3 regions of the Massilia sp. 2TAF26 genome follow, and region 3 is predicted to be linked to each of the others. Evidence: predicted binding sites of a transcription regulator. Region 3 holds the regulator's gene; each other region holds the start of a gene.
The links. The regulator sigma-54, encoded in region 3, starts transcription at its own class of promoters, with help from an activator protein. The targets are predictions, from matches to a motif close to TGGCANGNAANCTGCTTT.
Positions count from the first base shown of each region.

Region 1: AB4Z32_RS22845 (TldD/PmbA family protein) is a predicted target of sigma-54. The motif match lies at 1,269-1,286, and genes of this name have one in related genera.
Region 2: prpB (methylisocitrate lyase) is a predicted target of sigma-54. The motif match lies at 2,619-2,636, and genes of this name have one in related genera.

Region 1 is NZ_JBFRFV010000029.1:34,938-42,864, forward strand. Features, by position in the region: gene AB4Z32_RS22835 (trypsin-like peptidase domain-containing protein) at 1-204, opposite strand, end outside; gene AB4Z32_RS22840 (class I SAM-dependent methyltransferase) at 292-1,068, opposite strand; gene AB4Z32_RS22845 (TldD/PmbA family protein) at 1,396-3,033, shown strand; gene AB4Z32_RS22850 (TldD/PmbA family protein) at 3,051-4,388, shown strand; gene AB4Z32_RS22855 (TldD/PmbA family protein) at 4,457-6,094, shown strand; gene AB4Z32_RS22860 (TldD/PmbA family protein) at 6,107-7,444, shown strand; gene AB4Z32_RS22865 (DUF4159 domain-containing protein) at 7,450-7,927, shown strand, end outside.
Region 2 is NZ_JBFRFV010000007.1:197,401-205,327, forward strand. Features, by position in the region: gene AB4Z32_RS10015 (GNAT family N-acetyltransferase) at 1-442, opposite strand, end outside; gene prpC (bifunctional 2-methylcitrate synthase/citrate synthase) at 488-1,654, opposite strand; gene prpB (methylisocitrate lyase) at 1,682-2,572, opposite strand; gene AB4Z32_RS10030 (M20/M25/M40 family metallo-hydrolase) at 2,841-4,454, shown strand; gene AB4Z32_RS10035 (alpha/beta fold hydrolase) at 4,457-5,572, shown strand; gene AB4Z32_RS10040 (VOC family protein) at 5,580-5,945, opposite strand; gene AB4Z32_RS10045 (cation acetate symporter) at 6,022-7,683, opposite strand; gene AB4Z32_RS10050 (DUF485 domain-containing protein) at 7,680-7,927, opposite strand, start outside.
Region 3 is NZ_JBFRFV010000004.1:91,662-99,588, reverse strand. Features, by position in the region: gene queF (NADPH-dependent 7-cyano-7-deazaguanine reductase QueF) at 1-140, shown strand, start outside; gene AB4Z32_RS05625 (PTS sugar transporter subunit IIA) at 490-972, shown strand; gene hprK (HPr(Ser) kinase/phosphatase) at 982-1,917, shown strand; gene rapZ (RNase adapter RapZ) at 1,991-2,854, shown strand; gene AB4Z32_RS05610 (GntP family permease) at 2,901-4,304, opposite strand; gene AB4Z32_RS05605 (enoyl-CoA hydratase/isomerase family protein) at 4,451-5,536, opposite strand; gene hpf (ribosome hibernation-promoting factor, HPF/YfiA family) at 5,641-6,000, opposite strand; gene AB4Z32_RS05595 (RNA polymerase factor sigma-54) at 6,103-7,599, opposite strand; gene lptB (LPS export ABC transporter ATP-binding protein) at 7,602-7,927, opposite strand, start outside.

The DNA.
Region 1 (7,927 bases), on a different contig from region 3:
CGGCGTGGCCTTGGTCCAGGGTTTATACGGGTCGGGGCGGCGCAAGGTCGAGAAGATCTTGACGACCGAGTTTTCGACGCGAGACGGAATGGCGGATTTGGTCGGTGCGGCCTTCGCATCGAGGTCCTGGGCCTGGACCTGGGTCTGGACCATCGCACAGGCGGCGGCAAGCGCTGCGGCGGCAGCGAGTCGGAAAAGTGTCATGCGTCTCTTTGAATCGGAAAGATTGCTGAGCGAATATACACCGTGGCGAAGCGTGAAAGTTCACAAATACTCACCACGGCGTGACATTTACGGTTTGACGAACTTGAGGGTCATGCGGTCGCTTTCGCCGATGGCCTGGTATTTGGTGCGGTCCTCGTCGCGGTTGGCCAGGGTCGGCGGCAGGGCCCACACGCCGCCCTTGTGGTCGGCCTTGTCCTTCGGGTTGGCGTTGATCTCGGATTTCCCAGCCAGCTTGAAGCCGGCGCTTTCGGCCATCCTGATCACATACGACTCATGGATGTAGCCGCTCGTGGCCTTGGCATCCTGCGGCATGGATTCCGGCAGGCGGTGGTCGGTCACGCCCAGCACGCCGCCCGGCTTCAGGCTGGTGTACAGCGCCTTGAACATTTCCTTGACCTTGTCGTCGCCCAGTTCGACGAAGTTGTGCACGTTGCGGAAGGTGAGCACCATGTCGACGCTGTTTGGCGGGGCGAAGTTGTAGATGGCCTTTGGTGGATTGAAGGCGCCCCGCACGACCTTGTCATACACCGCCGGGTTGGACTCCAGCAGCGTCCTGGATATGAGGCCGGCGCCGATCAGCTTGCCGTCCTGGCGCAGGTAGGGCGCCAGGATCTCGGTGTACCAGCCGCCTTCCGGCAGCAATTCGACCACCGTCATGGTTGGCTTGATGCCGAAGAAAGTCAGCGTTTCGTAAGGATGGCGCCAGGTGTCGCGCGCCACGTTGGCGCTTGAGCGGTGGCTGCCGGCGATGGCCGCGCGCAGTTGGGCGTCGTCGGCCTGGTTGGCGGCCAGCGCCGTGCCGGCCAAGCCTGCCAGTACGGCGGCCAGGATGAATCGTTTCATGTCTCGGTCTCCAATGTCGGTGGGGTAGCGGCGCCATGCCGTGCCCTCCGCCGATCATCGGGCAGGCCCTAGTTGTCGTCAAGTAAAGATTGCGTATGTATTAAACCTGTCCGACCGGACACCTGCCGGACACAGGGCGGACGCGGCCCGCGCGGACACCGTCCGCCCTGGCCGCGCTGGCAAGCAGGAACCCAGGCACCTGGCATAAAGATTGCCTATTCAAGAACTTTACTTGCTGCTATGGTTCAGCAGATAAAGAGAAGAAGTAAAGCGCAGCACAACAAGAGCGGTCCGCCCGCCGGACCACTGTCCACCTCAGGAGACGTCATGGAACGCCGTACCTTCCTCAACATCAGCGGCCTGGCTTTCGGCACGATGCTGGTGCCCGTATTCGGCCGCGCGATCGCCGCCGAAGAGCTGCTCAATCCGATGCCGGTCGCGGCCAAGAAGCTGCTGGCCGACACCGCGCTGAACGCCGCCACCAAGGCCGGCGCCAGCTACTGCGACGTGCGCATCGGCCGCTACCTCAACCAGTACGTGATCACTCGCGACCTGAACGTCGAGAACGTGGTCAACACCGAGTCGGCCGGCATCGGCGTGCGCGTGGTCTGCAACGGCGCCTATGGCTTCGCCGCCACCAACGACATGAGCCCGGACGGCGTGGCCGGCGCGGCGCGCCAGGCGGTGGCGATCGCCAAGGCCAACGCCAAGCTGCAGCTTGAACCGGTGCAGCTGGCACCGGTGAAGGGCGTGGGCGAGGTCTCGTGGGCGACGCCGGTACAAAAGGACTGGCGCACGGTGCCGGTCAAGGAGAAGGCCGAACTGCTGATCGCCGCCAACAAGGCCGGCATGGACGGCGGCGCGACCTTCATGAACTCGATGCTGTTCCAGGTGAACCAGCAGAAGTACTTCGCGTCCACCGACGGCTCCTACATCGACCAGGACATCCAGCGCATGTGGGCGCCGCTGACCGCCACCGCGGTCGACAAGGGGACCGGCAAGTTCCGCTCGCGCCAGGGCCTGTCGGCGCCGGTCGGCATGGGCTACGAATACCTGGCCGCGCGCAAGGAAGACAAGATCAAGGCCGCCGGCGGCGTCGCCACCCTGTACACGACATCCTATGACATCGTCGAGGACGCCCGCGCCGCCGGCCGCGACGCCAAGCGCAAGCTGACCGCCAAGAGCGTCACCCCGGGCAAGTACGACCTGGTGCTGTCGCCAGAACACCTGTGGCTGACGATCCACGAATCGGTCGGCCACCCGACGGAACTCGACCGCGTGCTGGGCTACGAGGCCAACTACGCCGGCACCAGCTTCGCCACCCTCGACAAGTGGGAAACGAAGAAATTCAACTACGGTTCGCCGCTGGTGAACATCGTGGCCGACAAGGTCACCCCGGGCTCGCTGGGCGCGGTCGGCTACGACGACGAAGGCGTCAAGTGCAAGCGCTGGGGCATCATCAAGGACGGCATCCTGGTGAACTACCAGGCCACGCGCGACCAGGCCCACATCATCGGCGAGAAGGAATCGCACGGCTGCTCCTACGCCGACAGCTGGAGCAACGTGCAGTTCCAGCGCATGCCGAACGTCTCGCTCCAGGCGGGCAAGAAGAGATTGAGCCCGGACGAGATGGTCAAGGACATCAAGAAGGGCATCTACATCGTCGGCGACGGTTCGTTCTCGATCGACCAGCAGCGCTACAACTTCCAGTTCGGCGGCCAGCTGTTCTACGAGATCAACAACGGCAAGATCGGCCAGATGCTGGAAGACGTGGCCTACCAGTCGAATACCCAGGAATTCTGGAATGCCTGCAGCGCGCTGTGCGACGAGCGCGACTGGCGCATGGGCGGCTCCTTCTTCGACGGCAAGGGCCAGCCTCCGCAGATCTCCATCGTCTCGCACGGCGCCAGCACCGCGCGCTTCAACGGCATCAACGTCATCAACACCGCCCGCAAGATCGGCTAAGGCAGGGAGCACACCACATGACCATCCTGACCCAGGAACAAACCAAACGCATCTGCGACCGCGTGCTGTCGCTGTCCAAGGCCGACGAATGCAGCGTCACCGTGAACGGCAGCCGCCAGGGCAATATCCGTTTCGCGCGCAACGCCGTCTCCACCGCCGGCCTGGCGGAAGACACCAATATCGCCGTGCAGGTCGCCTTCGGCAAGCGCCAGGGCGTCGCCACCATCAACGAGTTCGACGACAAGTCGCTGGAAAAGGCCGTGCGCCGCGCCGAAGACCTGGCGCGCCTGGCGCCGGAGAATCCGGAATTCATGCCGGCCGTGGCCAAGCAGAACTACCGCGCCTCCGAGACCTTCAACAAGAAGACCGCCGCCATCGATCCGGAATACCGCGCCCAGGCCGCCGCCTATGCGATCGAAGCCTGCCGCAAGAATAAACTGGTGGCCGCCGGCTTCTTCACCGACAGCACGTCGTTCACTTCGGTCGGCAACTCGAACGGCGTCTACGGCCACCAGGACGAGACCGGCCTGGACTTCACCTGCACCGTGCGCACCGAAGACGGCCGCGGTTCGGGCTGGGTCAAGCGCACCGCCACCGACGCCGCCCGCTTCGATCCGCGCGAAGCGGCCGACGTGGCGATCGAGAAGGCGCTGCGCTCGGTCGACGCCAAGGCGCTGGAGCCGGGCCGCTACACCGTGATCCTGGAGCCGGCCGCGACCTCCGACCTGATCGGCTTCATGCTGTCCGGCTTCGACGCCCGCCAGACCGACGAAGGCCGCAGCTTCCTGTCGAAGAAGGGCGGCGCCTCGCGCCTGGGCGACAAGCTGTTCGACAGCCAGGTCAACATCTGGGCCGACCCGTGGAATCCGGACGTGCCGGTGCTGCCCTGGGACACCCAGAACCTGATCGCGCGCGAGCGCATGGATATCATCAAGGACGGCAAGGTCAACGCCCTGAACTATTCGCAGTACTGGGCCAAGAAGAAGGGCGTGAAGCCGACCGCGACGCCGGGCAACATCATCATGGCTGGCACCGACAAGTCGACCCTGGACCTGATCGCCAGCACCAAGAAGGGCATCCTGGTGACCCGCACCTGGTACATCCGCATGGTCGACCCGCAGTCCGTGCTGCTGACCGGCCTGACCCGCGACGGCACCTTCTACATCGAGAACGGCAAGATCAAGTACCCGATCAAGAACTTCCGCTTCAACGAGAGCCCGGTGACCATGCTGAACAACATCGAGGAGATCGGCAAGCCGGTGATCATCGGCGGCGACGAAGCGCCGTTCCAGATGGCGATTCCGCCGATGAAGGTCAGGGATTTCAACTTCACTTCGTTGTCGGACGCGGTGTAAAGCAAGGCCTGCGGCCTCAAAACGTCATTCCCGCTTTCGCGGGAATGACGGGTATTTTTGGAGATTCAATGGAACGCCGTACCTTCCTCACCCTGGCCGCCGGCACCGCCGGCGCGATGCTGGTCCCCGTCTTCGGCAACGCCATCGCCGCCGAAGAGCTGCAAAGCAGCATGCCCCTCAGCCTCAAGAAGGCGCTTGCCGACGCCGCCCTGAACGCGGCCACCCGCGCCGGCGCCAGCTATTGCGACGTGCGCATCGGGCGCTACCTGAACCAGTTCATCAATACCCGCGACCTGACGGTGCAGAGCGTGACGAATACCGAGTCGAGCGGCGTCGGCGTGCGCGTGATCGCCGACGGCGCCTACGGTTTCGCCGCCACCAATGCGATGAATCCGGACGCCGTCGCCAACGCCGCGCGCCAGGCGGTGGCGATCGCGAAGGCCAACGCCAGGCTGCAGCTTGAGCCGGTGCGGCTGGCGCCCGTGAAGGGAGTGGGCGAGGTGGCCTGGGCCACGCCGATCAGGAAGGACTGGCGCACCGTGCCGGTCAAGGAAAAGGCCGAGATGCTGATCGCCGCCAACAAGGCCGGCCTGGACGCCGGCGCCAGCTTCATGACCGCCAACCTGTTCCAGGTGAACCAGCAGAAGTACTTCGCTTCCACCGACGGCTCCTGGATCGACCAGGACATCCACCGCCTGTGGGCGCCGCTGACCGCCACCGCGGTCGACAAGGCGACCGGCAAATTCCGTTCGCGCGCCGGGCTGGCGCCGCCGGTCGGCATGGGTTACGAATACTTCGACGTGCGTCCCGAGCACAAGCTGCAGGCCGCGGGCGGCGTCACCACCCTGTACAAGGGCGGCTACGACATCGTCGAGGAAGCGCGCAACGCCGGCCGCCAGGCGCGCGAGAAGCTGAGCGCGAAGAGCGTCGAGCCGGGCAAGTACGACCTCGTGATCGCGCCGGAAAACCTGTTCCTGACCATCCACGAGTCGGTCGGTCACCCGACGGAGCTGGACCGCGTGCTGGGCTACGAGGCCAACTACGCCGGCACCAGCTTCTGCACGCTGGACAAGTGGGAGACCCGCAAATTCAAGTTCGGCGCGGACAAGGTCAACTTCTTCGCCGACAAGAGCACGCCGGGCTCGCTGGGCGCGGTCGGCTACGACGACGAGGGCGTGCAGCCGAAGCGCTGGGACATCATCAAGGACGGCATCCTGGTGAACTACCAGGCCACGCGCGACCAGGCCCACATCATCGGCGAAAAGGAGTCGCACGGCTGCTCCTACGCCGACAGCTGGAGCAAGGTGCAGTTCCAGCGCATGCCGAACGTCTCGCTGGCGCCGGGCAAAGAACGCCTCACGCCGGACGAGATGGTCAAGGACGTCAAGAAGGGCATCTACATCCTCGGCCGCGGTTCCTATTCGATCGACCAGCAGCGCTACAACTTCCAGTTCGGCGGCCAGCTCTACTACGAGATCAAGGACGGCAAGATCGGCCCCATGCTGGAAGACGTGGCCTACCAGTCGAACACCCAGGAATTCTGGAACGCCTGCAGCGCCATCTGCGACGAGCGCGACTGGCGCATGAGCGGCTCCTTCTTCGACGGCAAGGGCCAGCCGAGCCAGGTCAGCGCGGTCTCGCACGGCGCATCGACGACCCGTTTCAACGGCGTCAAAGTGATCAACACCGGTCGCAAGATCGGATAAGAAGGGACGGACATGAAACACCTGAACCAGGATGAGGCCAAGCGCATCTGCGACCGTGTGCTGTCCTTCTCGAAGGCCGACGAATGCAGCGTCGCCATCAACGGCAGCCGCCAGGGCAATATCCGCTTCGCGCGCAACAGCGTCTCCACGGCCGGCCTGAACGAAGACCAGCGCTTGACCGTCACCGTCGCCTTCGGCAAGCGCCAGGGCACCGCATCCGTCAACGAATTCGACGCCAAGTCGCTCGAGCAGGCCGTGCGCCGCGCCGAGGACACCGCGCGCCTGGCGCCCGAGAATCCGGAATACATGCCGCTGCCGGACAAGCAGGCCTTCAAGGCGAGCGGCGAATACTTCGCGCCGACCGCCGCAATCGATCCGGACTACCGCGCAGAGGTGGCCTCGCACGCGATCCTGGCGGGCCGCAAGAACAAGCTGGTCACCGCCGGCTTCTTCCTCGATACCACCGGCATCGAGACCATCGCCAATTCGAAAGGCCTGTTCGGGCACCGCGAATTCACCCGCCTCGGCTTCACCTGCACCGCGCGCACCGAGGATGGCCGCGGTTCCGGCTGGGTGACCCGAACGGCCAGCGACGCCAAACGCTTCGATGCGCGCGAGGCGGTCGACGTCGCCATGGAAAAGGCCCTGCGTTCGGTCGACGCCAGGGCGCTGGAGCCGGGCCGCTACACCGTGATCCTGGAGCCGGCCGCGGCTTCCGAGCTGGTGGGTCGCATGTTCGGCGGCTTCGGTGCGCGCCAGGCCGACGAGGGCCGCAGCTTCCTGGCGAAGAAGGGCGGCGGCAACCGCCTGGGCGAAAAGCTGTTCGACGAACAGGTCAACGTCTGGTCCGACCCCTGGGACCAGGACGTGCCGGTCAGCCCCTGGGACAGCGGCTCGATGCTGGCGCGCCAGCGCCGCGACCTGATCAAGGACGGCAAGGTCGCCAATCTCGAATACTCGCGCTACTGGGCCCAGAAACAGGGCCAGGCGCCGACCGCGCGCGCCGGCAACATGATCATGGCCGGCGGCGGCAAGTCGCTCGAGGAGCTGATCGCCAGCACGAAGAAGGGCGTGGTGGTCACCCGCACCTGGTACATCCGCATGGTCGATCCGCAATCGCTGCTGCTGACCGGCCTGACGCGCGACGGCACCTTCTACGTCGAGAACGGCAGGATCAAGTACCCGATCAAGAACTTCCGCTTCAACGAAAGCCCGGTCGCCATGCTCAACAACGTCGAGGAGCTGGGCAAGCCGGTGATCGTCGGCGGTGAAGAGGTGTCGTACCAGATGGTGATCCCGCCGATGCGGCTGCGGGACTTCAACTTCAGCTCCCTGTCCGACGCGGTTTAGGTTTCGTGGCCAATTACGACTTCTACTTCACGCGCCTGATGTACGAGTCGGGCGACTGGGACGTGGACATCCGCATGCCTAGCAACGTGCTCAACTCGCTGGTCGAATACACGACCCTGCGGGTGGATCCGGCCGAGCGCGTGATCGCCCTGTCGGACCCGAAGATGTTGCAGGCGCCGTTCTGCTACCTGGCCGGGCACAAGCTGGTGCAGTTCACGCCCGCCGAGCGCCGCAACTTCGAGCGCTACGTGAAGGGAGGCGGTTTCGTCTTCGTGGACGACTGCAACCACGACATCGATGGCCTGTTCGCCAAGTCCTTCGAAGCGGAACTGGCGAAGATGTTCGGCCCGAAGGCCCTGAAGAAGATCCCGAATACGCACCGCTTGTATTCCAGCTTCTTCAAGTTCGACGGCCCGCCGAACACCGCGGTGGAACTGAACGGCTGGGGCGACGACCTGGTCCACGAATACCTGCGCGCCATCG
Region 2 (7,927 bases), on a different contig from region 3:
GGACGCCGAATTGCTGGAAGCCGAGGCTGTCGTACAGGCGACGGGCCGGCGCGTTGTCCTCGTTGACCACCAGCGTGAGCTGCCGGATGTGGCCGAGCGAGCGGGCAAAGGCGATCAGATGCGCCGTCAGCAGTCGCCCGATGCCGGCGCCCTGATGCTCGCGCCCGACCATCAGGCTGTTCAGGCTGGCGACGTGACGCAGCCGCCTGCCCTCCTTGGCGCGCAGGCAGATGGCGCCGACCAGAAGTTCACGGTCGAAAGCGCCGAACCAGTGGTAGTCCGGCCTGGCAAGGCGCTCCGCATGCCAGGCGAGGGATTTGCCGAGCGCTTCTTCGTAGTCGGGACCGTGCGCGAACTGGAACTCGCGCAGGCTGGCCAGGCGCAGCTCGCGGTAGGCGGCTGTGTCGCTTGGGGTGAGTCGGCGGATAGTCGGATCGTTCATGTCATCCTTCGTCATCCCCACGAAAGCGGGGATGACGGCAGTGGTTTACTTACGCTCCGCCAGCGGCACGAACCTCAGATCCTCCGGACCGACATAGTTCGCGCTCGGACGAATGATCTTGTTGTCGATACGCTGCTCGATGATGTGTGCCGACCAGCCCGAGGTACGCGCGATCACGAACAGCGGCGTGAACATCGCGGTCGGCACGCCCATCATGTGGTAGGACACCGCCGAGAACCAGTCCAGGTTCGGGAACATCTTCTTCACTTCCCACATGACCGTTTCCAGGCGCTCGGCGATGTCGAACATCTTCATCGAACCGGCGCTCGCCGACAGATCGCGGGCTACTTCCTTGATCACCTTGTTGCGCGGGTCCGAGATCGTGTACACCGGGTGGCCGAAGCCGATCACGACTTCCTTGTTGGCGACGCGGTTGCGGATGTCGGCTTCGGCTTCGTCCGGGTTCTCGTAGCGCTTCTGGATCTCGAAGGCGACTTCGTTGGCGCCGCCGTGCTTCGGACCGCGCAGCGCGCCGATCGCGCCGGTGATGGCCGAGTAGATGTCGGAACCGGTGCCGGCGATCACGCGGCCGGTGAAGGTCGAGGCATTGAACTCGTGCTCGGCGTACAGGATCAGCGAAGTGTGCATCGCTTTCACCCACTCATCGGATGGCTTCTGGCCGTGCAGCAGGTGCAGGAAGTGACCGCCGATCGAGTCGTCGTCGGTCTCGACTTCGATGCGCTTGCCGTTATGGCTGAAGTGGTACCAGTACAGCAGCATCGAACCCGTTGACGCCATCAGGCGGTCGGCGATGTCGCGCGCGCCCGGGATGTTGTGGTCGTCCTTTTCCGGCAGGGTGCAGCCCAGCACCGAGACGCCGGTGCGCATCACGTCCATCGGGTGCGAGGCGGCCGGCAGGGCTTCCAGCGCGCTCTTCACCGCTTGCGGCAGGCCGCGCAACATCTTCAGCTTGGCCTTGTAGCCTTTCAGTTCGGCGGCGGTCGGCAGCTTGCCGTGCACCAGCAGGTAGGCGATCTCTTCGAATTCGGATGTGTCGGCCACGTCCAGGATGTCGTAGCCGCGGTAGTGCAGGTCGTTGCCGGAGCGGCCCACCGAGCACAGCGCGGTGTTACCGGCGGCGACGCCGGACAGGGCGACCGACTTCTTGGGTTTGAAAGTCGGGGTCTCGGTTTGGCTGGTCTGATCGGTCATGGTCTTGATATCTCCGTATTCGATGAATTATTTGGCTTTGTTCTGGGCAAACAGGGCATCGAGCTTCTGCTCGAAGCTATGGTAATCGATGCGGTCGTACAGTTCGGCGCGGGTCTGCATGGTGTCGACCACGCTCTTCTGGGTGCCTTCGCGGCGGATGGTCTCGTAGACGTTCTCGGCGGCCTTGTTCATGGCGCGGAAAGCCGACAGCGGATACAGCACGATGTCGACGTCGGCACCTTTCAACTCTTCGACGCTGAACAGCGGGGTCGCGCCGAATTCGGTGATGTTCGCGAGGATCGGCACCTTGACCGCCTTCTTGAACTGGGCGTACATCTCCAGGCTGGTGATCGCTTCCGGGAAGATCATGTCGGCGCCGGCTTCGACGCAGGCGACCGCGCGCTCCACGGCCTTGTCCAGGCCCTCGACGGCCAGCGCATCGGTGCGCGCCATGATGACGAAGTTGTCGTCGGTACGGGCGTCGACGGCGGCTTTCACGCGGTCGACCATCTCGCCCTGGCTGACGATCTCCTTGCCCGGCCGGTGGCCGCAGCGCTTGGCGCCGACCTGGTCTTCGATATGGCAGGCGCCGGCGCCGGCCTTGATCAGCGAGCGCACGGTGCGGGCCACGTTGAAGGCGGACGAGCCGAAGCCGGTGTCGATGTCGACCAGCAGCGGCAGGTCGCAGACGTCGGTGATGCGGCGCACGTCGATCAGCACGTCTTCCAGGCCCGAGATGCCGAGGTCGGGCAGGCCCAGGGAGCCGGCAGCCACGCCGCCGCCCGACAGGTAGATCGCGCGGTAGCCGGCGCGCTTGGCCAGCAGGGCGTGGTTGGCGTTGATCGCGCCGATCACCTGCAGCGGATGTTCTTCCTGCACGGCCTGGCGGAATTTGGCGCCTGCGGAGAGTTGGCTCATGTCCTCTTACCTTTCAATGATGCGTTGACGGGAATATGCCCTCACTAATGCAAACGGCGTGCCAAGCCAATCGCTGGCGCCTTGCCCCGTGTTTTCAAGCACTTGCGCCGTTTCGCCCTGCGTGTTTCGGCATCGATGTTTCACGAACGTTTCATTTTGAAACATCGTTGCGCAACACGCAAGCCTGGATCCTGTTCGCACAGCTGAGTTGCTCAGGCGTAGAATCCCCTGCGCAATTCCTTTTTGACAAAAACAACCAAGAGGATCTATGTGCGACATTCGTAAGGCCGGCCTGCTCGCCGGCATCGCCCTGCTCTGCTTCGGCGCCCATGCCGAACCGGTCGACGCCAACACCATCAACCGCATCGCCGACGAAGGCTATAACCGTGGCCAGGTCGTGAACCTGGCCGCCTACCTGAGCGACCGCATCGGCGGCCGCATGACCAATTCGCCGTCGATGCGCCAGGCGGAAAAGTGGACCCAGCAGATGTTCACGAGCTGGGGCCTGAAGAATGTCCACGCCGAAGGCTACGATTTCGGGCGCGGCTGGTGGATCGAATCCTCGAGCGTGCGCATGGTGGCGCCGCGGCCGCTGGCCCTGACCGCGATCCCGGTGGCCTGGACACCGGCGACCCGTGGCACCGTGAGCGCGACTATCGTGGTGGCGCCGGTCCGCAACGTGCGCGACCTGGCCCAGTACAAGGGCAAGGTGAAAGGCAGGATCGTGCTGGTCAGCTATCCGGAGGTGCCGAAGGACGACACCAGCGCCACCTTCAAGCGCTACGACGAGGCCGAACTGGGCAAGTTGTCGACCTACGACCAGCCGCACTACGATCCGGACCAGTCGTTCGACCTGTACAAGAAATACTTCGAGCAGGCGCGCGAGATCGACCGCTTCATGGCGGCGGAAGGAGCGGTCGCGCTGGTCAAGATGTCCTACCGTAACGGCGGCCTGGTGCAGGGCGAAGGCTACTTCCACCGCAAGGGCGACACCGTCTCCCTGCCCGAAGTCGAGATGGCGGCCGAAGACTACCGCCGCCTGGCGCGCCTGGCCAAGGTCGGCGAAGTGAAGCTCGAACTGAACAGCAATGTCCACTTCGACGACCGCGACACGAACGCCTACAACATCCTGGCCGAGATCCCGGGCAGCGATCCCCAGGCCGGCTACGTGATGGCCGGCGCCCACCTCGACAGCTGGGTGGCCGGCGACGGCGCCGCCGACAACGGCGCCGGCTCGGTGGTGGTGATGGAAGCGGCGCGCATCCTCTCGCAGCTGGGCGTGAAACCCAAGCGCACCATCCGCTTTGCGCTGTGGTCGGGCGAGGAACAAGGCCTGCTGGGCTCCCTCGCCTATATCAAAAATCACATCGCGACCCGCCCGCGCCCGAGCAATCCGGAGCACGCCAAACTGCCCGAATTCATGTGGGAGACCTACCCGGTCACGCCGCTGCCCGGCTATGACGAGATGGCCGCCTACTTCAACCTCGACAACGGCTCGGGCAAGATCCGTGGTATCTATGCCGAGGGTAACTTCGCGGCGATACCTGTGCTGAAGAACTGGCTCGCTCCCTTCGACAGCCTGGGTGCGAACAAGGTCGTGGCCAAGAAGACCGGCGGCACCGACCACCAGATCATGGCCGGCATGGGCCTGCCCGCCTTCCAGTTCATCCAGGACCCGCTCGACTACGGTTCGCGCGTGCACCATTCGAACCTCGACACCTTCGACCACCTGCGCACCGAAGACCTGCGCCAGGCCGCGGTGATCATGGCCACCGTGCTGCTGCAGGCGGCCGAGAGCGACACACCGATGCCGCGCAACGTGCTGCCGAAGCAGCCGACGCCGACCGATCCCTTCCACTACCGCGATCCGGCCAAGGAATGAGGATGAGGCGCGCATACGCATCGCTTGCCTGCGCGCTGCTGCTGACCGGTCCGGGTGCGAACGCCCGGGCCGACGGCATCGCCAGCCGCGCCGAGGCGGTGAAGATCGTCGCCGACATGCGCCGCATCGTCACCCCGCAGGGCATCGAAAGGAATCAGGCGGTCAGGATCGGCGGCATCGAGCAGTGGATCAGTGTGCGCGGCGCCGACCGCCGCAACCCGGTGCTGCTGATGCTGCACGGCGGCCCGGGCTATGTGGCGATGCCGACCAGCTGGTACTTCCAGCGCGGCTGGGAAGAGTATTTCACGGTCGTGCAATGGGACCAGCGCGGCGCCGGCAAGACCTATGCCGCCAACGATCCGGGCAAGGTAGCGCCGACCATGACCCGCGCCCGCATGCTGGCCGACGCCGAGGAGATGGTGGCCTGGCTGCGCAAGGAATTCGGCAAGCAGCGCATCTACGTGATGGGGCACTCATGGGGCAGCTCGCTCGGTATCGAACTGGCGCAGCGCCATCCTGACTGGCTGCACGCCTATATCGGCATCGGCCAGATCACGGATGCGCCGGAAAGCGAGCGGCGCGGCTGGCGCTTCGCGATGGATGCGGCGAAGAAGGAGAACAATCTCGAGGCGGTGCGCGAGCTGGAATCGATCGCGCCCTACGCCCAGCCGGGCAAGCAGGTAGCACTGAAGGACCTCTACCTGCAGCGCAAATGGCTGGGCCGCTACGGCGGCGCGGTGTATGGCAGGACCGGCTTCGACGCCGAGGCGGCCGCGGTGAAGCTGTCGCCGGAATACACGGATGCGGATTTGAAGACCATCTGGGACGCCACCGAATTCTCGTCCAGCCGCCTGCTGGCGGAGACGATCTCGATGGACTTCAGCGGCTACACGACATTCCGCTGCCCGATCCTGATCTTCAACGGACGGCACGACTACAACGTGTCCTCATCGGCCACCGCGGAATGGTTCGGGAAGGTGAAGGCGCCGTCGAAGCGGCTGGTGTGGTTCGAGCATTCGGCCCACGAGATCTTCAACGAGGAGCCGGGGAAGACCCTGGTGTCGCTGGTGCGCCATGCGCGGCCGTTTGCGGAGAAGGCGGGCGACGTCGCGCCCTGACGCAGCTTCAGCGGCGCTGCTGGAAGACCAGCGTGTTTCCGCTCGGGTCGTCGACGTAGAATTCGCGGGTGCCCCAGGTCTGCTCGAGCGGGCCGGCGTGCACCGGCGACTCCGGCCGGGTGGGCGGATTCAATCCGCGCGCGACGAAGCCTGAAAACAGGGCATCCACGTCCTCGCACAGGACGATGACGCTGGAATGGCCGAAGCGGCCTTCCCCGGGCGTCAGGTTCAGGTGCAGCTCTTCCTTGCCCCTGGCCAGGCCCGCGTAGCACGCGGATTCCCCGGGCCAGCTGAAGCGCAGCTCGAAATCGAGCACGCGCGTATAGAAGGCGATGGCTTCCTGGATGTCGCGCACGACCAGTATCGGTATCATCTTCCCCGCCCCTTCCCAAATAAAGAACCCGAAGGCCGGAAACCGGCTTTCGGGTTCAGTGTACAGCAGCGGCGGATCAGTGTGCCGATGCGGCGGCGGCGCCGATACCAGTCTCCGAACGCACTTCCTGCGCCTCGAAACCAGCCTTGTCGATCGCCGCGCGCGGGCTCTTGTCGGTGATCGAGAACAGCCACACGCCCACGAAGCCGACGATCATCGAGAACAGGGCCGGCGAGGTGTACGGGAAGATCTCGGTCTTGTTGTGGAAGACGTCGACCCACACCGATTTCGACAGCACGGTCAGGCCCACGGCCGTGATCAGGCCCAGGAAGCCGCCGATGGTGGCGCCGCGGGTGGTGCACTTGCTCCACAGGACCGACATGAACAGCACCGGGAAGTTGGCCGAGGCGGCGATCGCGAAGGCCAGCGACACCATGAAGGCGACGTTCACGGTTTCGAACACATAGCCCAGGCCCACGGCGATGATGCCGAGGATGATGGTGGTGATCTTCGAGACGCGCAGTTCGCTGCCCGGGGCCGGCTGGCCCTTCTTGATGACGGTGGCGTAGATGTCGTGCGAGACGGCCGAGGCGCCCGACAGGGTCAGGCCGGCCACCACCGCGAGGATGGTCGCGAAGGCCACGGCCGAAATGAAGCCGAGGAAGACGTCGCCGCCGACCGCGTTCGCCAGGTGCACGGCCGCCATGTTGTTACCGCCCAGGAGCTTGCCTGCCGCATCCTTGAAGGCCGGGTTGGTACCGACCAGCACGATCGCGCCGAAGCCGATGATGAAGGTCAGGATGTAGAAGTAGCCGATCCAGGTGGTGGCCCACAGCACCGACTTGCGCGCTTCCTTGGCGCTCGGGACGGTGAAGAAGCGCATCAGGATGTGCGGCAGCCCGGCGGTGCCGAACATCAGCGCCATGCCGAAGGAGATGCCGGAGATCGGGTCCTTGATGAAGTTACCCGGGCCCATGATCGAGTCCTTCTTGGCGTGCACTTCGACGGCCTTGGCGAACAGCGCTTCCGGGCTGAAGTTGTACATGGCCAGCACCGAGAACGCCATGAAGGAGGCGCCCGCCAGCAGCATCACGGCCTTGATGATCTGGACCCAGGTGGTGGCGGTCATGCCGCCGAACAGCACGTACACCATCATCAGGATACCGACCAGCACCACGGCGATGCTGTAGTCCAGGCCGAACAGCAGCTTGATCAGCTGGCCGGCGCCGACCATCTGGGCGATCAGGTAGAACAGCACGGTGACCAGGGTGCCCGAGGCGGCGAACATGCGCACCGGTTTCTGGGCGAAGCGGTAGGCGGCGACGTCGGCGAAGGTGAAACGGCCCAGGTTGCGCAGGCGCTCGGCCATCAGGAAGGTGATGACGGGCCAGCCGACCAGGAAGCCGATCGCATAGATCAGGCCATCGAAGCCGTTGGCGAACACCGCGGCCGAGATGCCCAGAAAAGAAGCGGCCGACATGAAGTCGCCGGCGATGGCGAGACCGTTCTGGAAGCCGGTGATGCCGCCGCCCGCAGTGTAGAAGTCGGACGCCGAGCGGGTGCGCTTGGCGGCCCACTTGGTGATGAACAGGGTCAGGATGACGAACACGGCGAACATCGTGATCGCGGTCCAGTTGGTGGCCTGCTTGGTGGCCTGGCCCAGGTCGGGCGCGGCGATGGCGGCGTTGGCGGCCGCCAGGACGGCCAGCGCGCTGGCGTTACGGATCAGGTTCTTCATGCTGCGCGCACCTTGTTCGGCTGGTTGGTCTGTGCGGGCTGGCCGGCGGCGGCATTGCGCTGGATGGCGTCGGTCAGGGCGTCGAATTCCTTGTTCGCGCGGCGCACGTAGATGCCGGTGACGACGACCGTGAACAGGATCACGAACAGGCCCAGGGGCACGCCCCAGGACATCACGCCCGCACCGATGCGGGAACCCATGAATTCCTTGTCGAAGGCGTTCAGCAGGGTGAAGCCGTAATACA
Region 3 (7,927 bases):
CCGACATCCTGCGCCAGTGTAAGCCGCACAAGCTGGCGGTCTACGCCCGCTACACGCGGCGCGGCGGACTCGACATCAATCCCTGGCGCGCGAATTTCAGCGCCGGCAAGGCGCCCAATCTGCGCACCGCCCGGCAGTAGAAAAATCCAGGCATTGTCCCCATCTAGTGTTCGTTTCCAGCGACAGAACCGTGGCATCAAAGCGACGTCAATCGTTTCGCAGTGACGAAGCGCAGACTGGGCATGCTGGCAAGTTTCGGCTAGAAAATACGGAAGATGGGTCTGAAATTCGCCTTTCCATTCGAGAAATTTGAAATTTCGTAGCGGATATTGCGTGTAGATACAAAACGATTGCGCGCGATCAAACCGATGTTTGGCCACAGGGATAAAACAGCCAGTCGTACAGACGCGAAATCGAATGTCATGGCCATGAAACAGGCCTATAATTCCCGCTCGCAAGAACCTGGGTGTACCGCAACAGAAGCGTGTTATGACTAATCTAAGCAAAATCCTCTCGCTCGAAAACGTTCAGCTCGATCTGGAAGTGTCGAGCAAGAAGCGCGCCTTTGAACAGGCCGGCCTGATCTTCGAGAACAACTGCGGCATCGCCCGCTCGACGGTCTCGGACAACCTGTTCGCGCGCGAACGCCTCGGTTCGACCGGTCTCGGTCATGGCGTGGCCGTGCCGCATGGCCGCATCAAGGGCAGCAAGAGCCTGAAGTCGCCACTGGCCGCCTTCGTCCGCCTGGCCGAGCCGATTCCCTTCGAATCGCCGGACGGCCAACCGGTCAGCCTGCTGTTCTTCCTCCTGATCCCGGACCACGTGACCCAGCAGCACCTGGAAATCCTGTCCGAAATCGCCGAACTGTTCTCCGACGAAGCCGTGCGTACCGCGCTGGCCACCGATCCGGACCCGCGCTCGGTGCATGAACGCATTATCAACTGGCAACCGAGCCTGCAGGCACTGGGTTAGAATAAGGCCATGCTCCAGACTCCGCTGACCATCCAGAGGCTGTACGACGACAATCGCGATAGCCTGCAACTTGGCTGGTTCGCGGGCTTCCCCGGCGGCGAACGCCTGATCTCGGGCGACGCCGTCTCGGCCGCCGACCAGGTCGGCCACCTGAACCTCATCCACCCGGGCCGCATCCAGGTGTTCGGGCACCAGGAACTGAATTACTACCAGCGTCTCAAGTCGGGCTCGCGTAGCCACATGATCGGCGAAATGATCGCGGGCGGCCCGCCGGCCCTGATCATCGCCCAGGGCCTGGACACCCCGCCGGACATTCTCGCCATCTGCGACGAGCAGAACATTCCGCTGTTCTCGACCCCGCTGCCGGCGGCCCAGGTCATCGACTTCCTGCGGGTCTATTTATCGAAGAAACTGGCGCAGCGCGTCATCATGCACGGCGTGTTCATGGACGTGCTGGGCGTGGGCGTGCTGATCACCGGCGATTCCGGCCTCGGCAAGAGCGAGCTGGGCCTGGAACTGATCTCGCGTTCGCACGGCCTGGTGGCCGACGACGCGGTCGAATTCTCGCGCATCGCCCCGAACATGATCGAGGGCCGCTGCCCGCCGCTGCTGCAGAACCTGCTCGAAGTGCGCGGCCTGGGCCTGCTGGACATCAAGGCGATCTTCGGCGAGACCGCCGTGCGCCGCAAGATGCGGCTGAAGTTGATCGTGCATCTGGTCAAGCGCGGCGCGCTGGACGAGGAAGTCGAGCGACTGCCCTTCCACTTCCCGACCGAGGACGTGCTCGGCCTGCCGATCCGCAAGGTCGTGATTCCCGTCGCGGCCGGCCGCAACATCGCGGTGCTGCTGGAAGCCGCGGTGCGCAATACCATCCTGCAGCTGCGCGGTATCGATACGCTGCAGGAGTTCATGGAACGTCAACGCCAGGCGATGAGCGGCGATTAGGTTCTAAGTTACCACCATCGCAACTGGCCTGGCCACTGGCGACAAGGTCTTACCGTTGCGGTATGATGGACACATGCGAATCGTTCTCATCACCGGTATCTCGGGTTCCGGCAAGTCGGTAGCCCTCAATGTTCTCGAAGACGCAGGCTACTACTGCGTCGACAACCTGCCGCCCGCCCTGCTGCCTTTGCTGGTCGAGACAGTCAATGGCGCCGACAGCAAGTGCGTCGCCGTCGCCGTCGACGCACGCAGCGCCGAGTCGCTGGCGGAACTGCCGGCCACGGTCCGCGCGCTGCGCGAGCAAGGGCATGACGTCAAGGTGATGTACCTGACTGCCAGCACCCATTCGCTGGTGGCCCGCTTTTCCGAGACCCGCCGCAGCCATCCGCTGTCGCACGAGCTGCGCCCGGGCGAGAACCCGGCTTCGCGCCGCACGCTGATCGAATGCATCTCGGAAGAGCGCGACCGCCTGGGAGCGATCGAGAAGCTGGGCCATGTGATCGACACCTCGGAAATGTCGGCGAACAAACTGCGCGCCTGGGTCAAGGAACTGGCCGAGATCGAATTCGCGAAGCTGACCCTGTATTTCGAATCCTTCGCCTTCAAGCGCGGCGTGCCGCTGGACGCCGACTTCGTGTTCGACGTGCGCGCCGTGCCGAATCCCTACTACGACCTGACCTTGCGACCGCTCACCGGCAAGGACGCGCCCGTCATCGCCTTCCTCGACGCCCAGCCCCAGGCCGTCGAAATGCTGGCCGACATCCGCGCCTTCGTGGCCAAATGGCTGCCATCGTTCAAGACCGACAACCGCAGCTACCTGACGGTGGCGGTCGGCTGCACGGGTGGACAGCACCGCTCCGTGTACATGGCGGAACGGCTGGCGGCTTACTTCGGCGAATCCGAACGGGTGGTTGTGCGGCATCGCGAGCAGCACTGATAGCCGAACCGGGATCCCCGCCTCCGCGGGGACGACGAGCTAACACTCACACCAACCCGGTCGCGTAAAACACCCCAATCACAAAGAACACCGCCAGCGTCTTGATGACGGTAATCGCGAAGATCTCGCGATACGACTCGCGGTGCGTCAGCCCGGTCACCGCCAGCAGGGTGATCACGGCGCCGTTGTGCGGCAGCGTGTCCATGCCGCCGCTGGCCATCGCCACCACGCGGTGCAGGACTTCCATCGGAATATGGGCCGCTTCGGCGCCCTTGATGAACAGGTCGGACATCGCGGCCAGCGCGATGCTCATGCCGCCCGAGGCCGAGCCGGTGATGCCGGCCAGCGAGCTGACCGACACCGCCGCATTCACCAGCGGGTTCGGAATCCCCTTCAGGGCATCGCTGACGACGATGAAGCCCGGCAGCGCGGCGATCACGCCGCCGAAACCGTATTCGGACGCGGTATTCATCGCCGCCAGCAGGGCGCCGCCGACGGCTTCTTTCGAACCGCTGGCAAAGCGCTGGCTGACGCGGCGGAAGGCGGTCGCGAGCACCAGCAGGATGCCGAGCAGCAGCGCGGCTTCGACCGACCAGATCGCCAGCACGCTCTTGACCGTGGCCGTCACCGGCGTGTGCACGCCCGGCAGCACTTCGGGCGGCACCGTATAGGCGCCGGCGCCGTACCAGACCGGGATCATCTTGGTGAATGCGAAGTTGGCCACGCCCACCAGCACCAGCGGCAGCACCGCGATCAGCGGATGCGGCAGCGCTTCCCGGTTCGCCTCCGCCTCGGGCACATCGGCGTGCGCGCCATAGCCCTCGCCTTTCGCCATCGCGGCGCGGCGGCGCCATTCCAGGTAGGTCAGGCCGACCACGATGATGAACACCGAACCGATGGTGCCGAGCACGGGCGCGGCCCAGCCGGTGGTCTTGAAGAAGGTGGTCGGGATGATGTTCTGGATCTGCGGCGTGCCCGGCAGCGAATCCATGGTGAACGAGAAGGCGCCCAGTGCGATCGCGCCCGGCATCAGGCGCTTCGGAATATTGCTCTGACGGTAGAGCTCAGCCGCAAACGGATACACGGCGAACACCACCACGAACAGCGACACGCCGCCATAGGTCAGCAGCGCGCACACGGCGACGATCACGGCGTTCGCGCGCGAGCGGCCGATGTAGCGGATCGCCGCCTGCACGATGGATTTCGAGAAACCGGACATCTCGATGACCTTGCCGAACACGGCGCCCAGCATGAAGACCGGGAAATAGAGCTTGACGAAGCCGACCATCTTTTCCATGAAGATGCCGGAAAAGACCGGCGCCACGGCGGACGGGTCGGTGAACAGGACCGCGCCGAGGGCGGCGATCGGTGCGAACAGGATGACGCTATAGCCGCGGTAGGCGGCCACCATCAGGAAGGCCAGCGCGGCCAGGACGATCAGAAACGACAAATTGGACTCCTCTATTGTTGTGCTTGGCTATGCCATTATTTCATTGCCTGATGAAATCATCGCATAAATTCGTGCTTATGCTGCAACGCATTATCGGTCGGCGAAAAAAAACCCGGCGGATGCCGGGGCGGCGGAGCGGGCGCCGCTTATGGCAGGTGGCGCAACGGATGCGCATGCGCCGGCCACACCGGCTCGAAGAAGCGCGCCACCATCTCCGGCGTGACGGCATCCAGCGCGGGCGGGTTCCACTTCGGCGCATTGTCCTTGTCGATCACCAGCGCGCGCACGCCTTCCAGCACTTCGCCGTGTTCGAAGTTGCGGCGCACCAGCGAGCGCTCCATGCGCAGGCAGGCGGCCACGTCCATCGTGGCGCCGCGCACCAGCATCTCGCGCGTCACGCACATCATCAGCGGCGAGCGCTGGCGCATCGCGGCCAGGGCCTTCTGCGCGAATGGGGTGTCATCGCCCTCCAGCGAGACCATCACGGCCTGTACCGAGTCGGCGCCAAAGTGCCTGTCGACCAGCGCGCGTTGCGCTTCGAGTTCGCTGGCGCCGGCCTGCTGCGCGAACGGCGCGGCGAAGGCGCGGATCGCATCGGCCAGCTGCTTGCCCGGCGTCGCAGCGATCAGCGCATGCAGTGCCGGCAGTTCGGCGCCCGGCACGAACACGTCGGCCTGGCCGACGTAGAGCGCATCGGCGGCGCCGATGGTCAGCCCCGTCAGTCCCAGATGCATGCCGAGCGCGCCCGGCGCATGCGACAGGAAGTGGCTGCCGCCGACGTCCGGGAACAGGCCGATGTTCACCTCGGGCATGGCCATCTTCGTGCGTTCGGTCACGATGCGCAGGCCGGTCTCGGGCCCGCCCTGGGCGATACCCATGCCGCCGCCCATGACCACGCCGTCCATCAACGAGATATAGGGTTTCGGATAGAAGTGGATCAGGTGGTTCAGCGCGTATTCTTCGGTAAAGAAGTCTTCCAGCAGCGCACTGCCTCCAGTGGGCGTGGCGCGCCCGGCCTGGTGGAAGAAGCGGATGTCGCCGCCTGCGCACAGGGCTTTCTCGCTGCTGCTCTTGATAACGACGGCGTCGACGTTCGAATCGTCGCGCCAGGCCAGCAGGGTCTCCGTCAGTGCGCGCACCATCTCCAGCGACAGCGAGTTCAGGGCCTTGGGACGGTCGAGGGTAATGATGCCGGTGCCGCTGGCAACGCGGGTCTGCACGTATTCGCTCATGTTCTTTTATTTATTGAAATGGAAAACGGCATTGTAGCGCGGCCCGGAAAACGAAAAGGGCGCCAGATGCGCCCTTCCTTGCTTGTGCTGCGCCAGCGGAAGGATCACGCTGTAGCGGCAGCTTCTCCTCCATCGTTGGGTATGCGCTTGAGCGGTGTACTACTGTGATCCTGCAGCATCTGCTTGTACTTCTGCACCTGCCGGTCGAGCCGGTCCATCAGCATGTCGATCGCGGCGTACAAGTCGTGCGCGGCGCTGGCGACGTGAACGATCTTGCCGGCGAGGCGCAAGTTGATCTCGGCCTTCTGGCGCTTTTCTTTCTCGGTGAGATTGTCAATGCAGAGGATGACGTGGGAGTCGATCACTTGATCGAAATGGCGGGTGATGCGTTCGAGCTTGTTCTGTACGTATTCACGGATTGCCGGGGTTACATCGAGATGATGTCCGCTGATAGTGAGATTCATACACACTCCTTTGATGATGCGCTGCCTGTCGTACGCGCATACCACGCACCAGGGCAGCGTTGTTGCAAGAAGCTTGCTGCAAGAGCTTGCTGAAAGAGCTTGCTACAGAGATTTACGGAGGCTGACGGGAGGGATCTTCAGCGCCTCGCGGTATTTCGCTACCGTGCGGCGTGCGATAACCATTCCCTGTTCCCCTAGCATCTCCGCGATCTTGCTGTCGGATAAAGGGTTTTTGGGGTCTTCTGCTCCTGTGAGTTGTACGATGAGAGCCCGGATCGCGGTCGAGGAGGCTTCTCCTCCTGCCTCGGTCGCGACGTGACTCCCGAAAAAGTACTTCAACTCGAACATGCCGTGCGGCGTCAGCATGTATTTCTGAGTTGTGACACGAGAAATTGTGCTCTCGTGTAGACCTAGTGTATCAGCTATCTCACGTAAAACAAGGGGCCGCATGGCAACGGCGCCATGGGAGAAAAAGTTCCGCTGGCGCTCCACGATTGCTTGAGCTACCCGAAGGATAGTATCGAAGCGCTGGCGCATGTTTTTGATGAGCCATTTTGCTTCCTGCAACTGCGCCGCCAGCTGGGATTCCGATTTTCCCTGCTTCATCAAGGTGGCATACAGGCTGTTCACGCGCAGGCGCGGCATCACCTCGGGATTCAGCTGCACGCTCCAGCCGTCCTTCGCGCGGCGCACGATCACGTCCGGCACCACGAAGTCGGAAACGTCGGAAGCGAAGGCCGCGCCCGGATGCGGATTGCAATGGCGGATCACGGCCTGGGCTTCGCGCAGGTCTTCGTCGTCGCAGTCGAGGGCTTTCTTGAGCTTGTTGAATTCGCGCTGCGCGAACCAGGTCAGGTAGCGTTCGACGATGGTCAGCGCCATGCGCCGCGTGACCAGCGGCACGCCCGGCATGCGGCGGATCTGCAGCGCCAGGCATTCGGCGGCGCTGCGCGCGCCCACGCCGGGCGGGTCCATGCTTTGCACCAGCGCCAGCGCGGTGCGCAACTCCTCGAATTCCACTTCGAGTTCGGCCGGGAGGCGCGCATGCAGCTCGTCCAGGGTTTCTTCGAGGTAGCCGTTGTCGTCGAGGGTGTCGACGACGATCTCGACCAGCGCGCAATCGCGCGGCGACATGCAGGTCAGGCGTACCTGCTCCATCAAGTGTTCGCGCAGCGAGACCGGGCTGGCTTCCAGCTGCGGGCGGCCGTCCTCTTCCTCGCCGCCGCTGCCGCTGCCGGAACGGCCAGAATCGCCCCAGTCCATGTCGTGCTCGGCGCCGCCGGCATCGCCGTTGTCGCTGTCGCCGCCTTCGGCTTCGGCGCCACCGCCGCCATTGCCCTCCTCGCCCTGGCTGGACGAGGGCGGCGAGTCGGGCGTGGTGGAGGTCGACGCGCCGTTGTTGATCGCGCCGTCGGCCAGCAGGCGCACCGAGTGGTCGAGCGGATCGTCGAGGCGTTCGAGCAGCGGGTTGTCGCTGAGGACCTGTTCAATCTCCTGGTGCAGCTCGAGAGTGGACAGCTGCAGCAGCCGGATCGACTGCTGGAGTTGCGGTGTCAGCGCAAGGTGCTGTGAGGTCTTGAGTTGCAGCGTCTGTTTCATGACTACATCCGGAAATGTTCACCCAGGTAGACGCGGCGAACCGATTCATTGGCGATGATGTCGTCCGGGCGTCCCGACGCCAGCACCGCGCCCTGGTTGATGATGTAGGCACGGTCGCAGATGCCGAGCGTCTCGCGCACGTTGTGGTCGGTTATCAGGACGCCGATGCCGCGCTCCTTCAGGAAGCGCACGATGCGCTGGATCTCGATCACCGCGATCGGATCGACGCCGGCAAACGGCTCGTCCAGCAGCACGAAGCGCGGGTTGGTGGCGAGGGCGCGCGCAATCTCCACGCGGCGCCGTTCGCCGCCCGACAGCGACAGCGCCG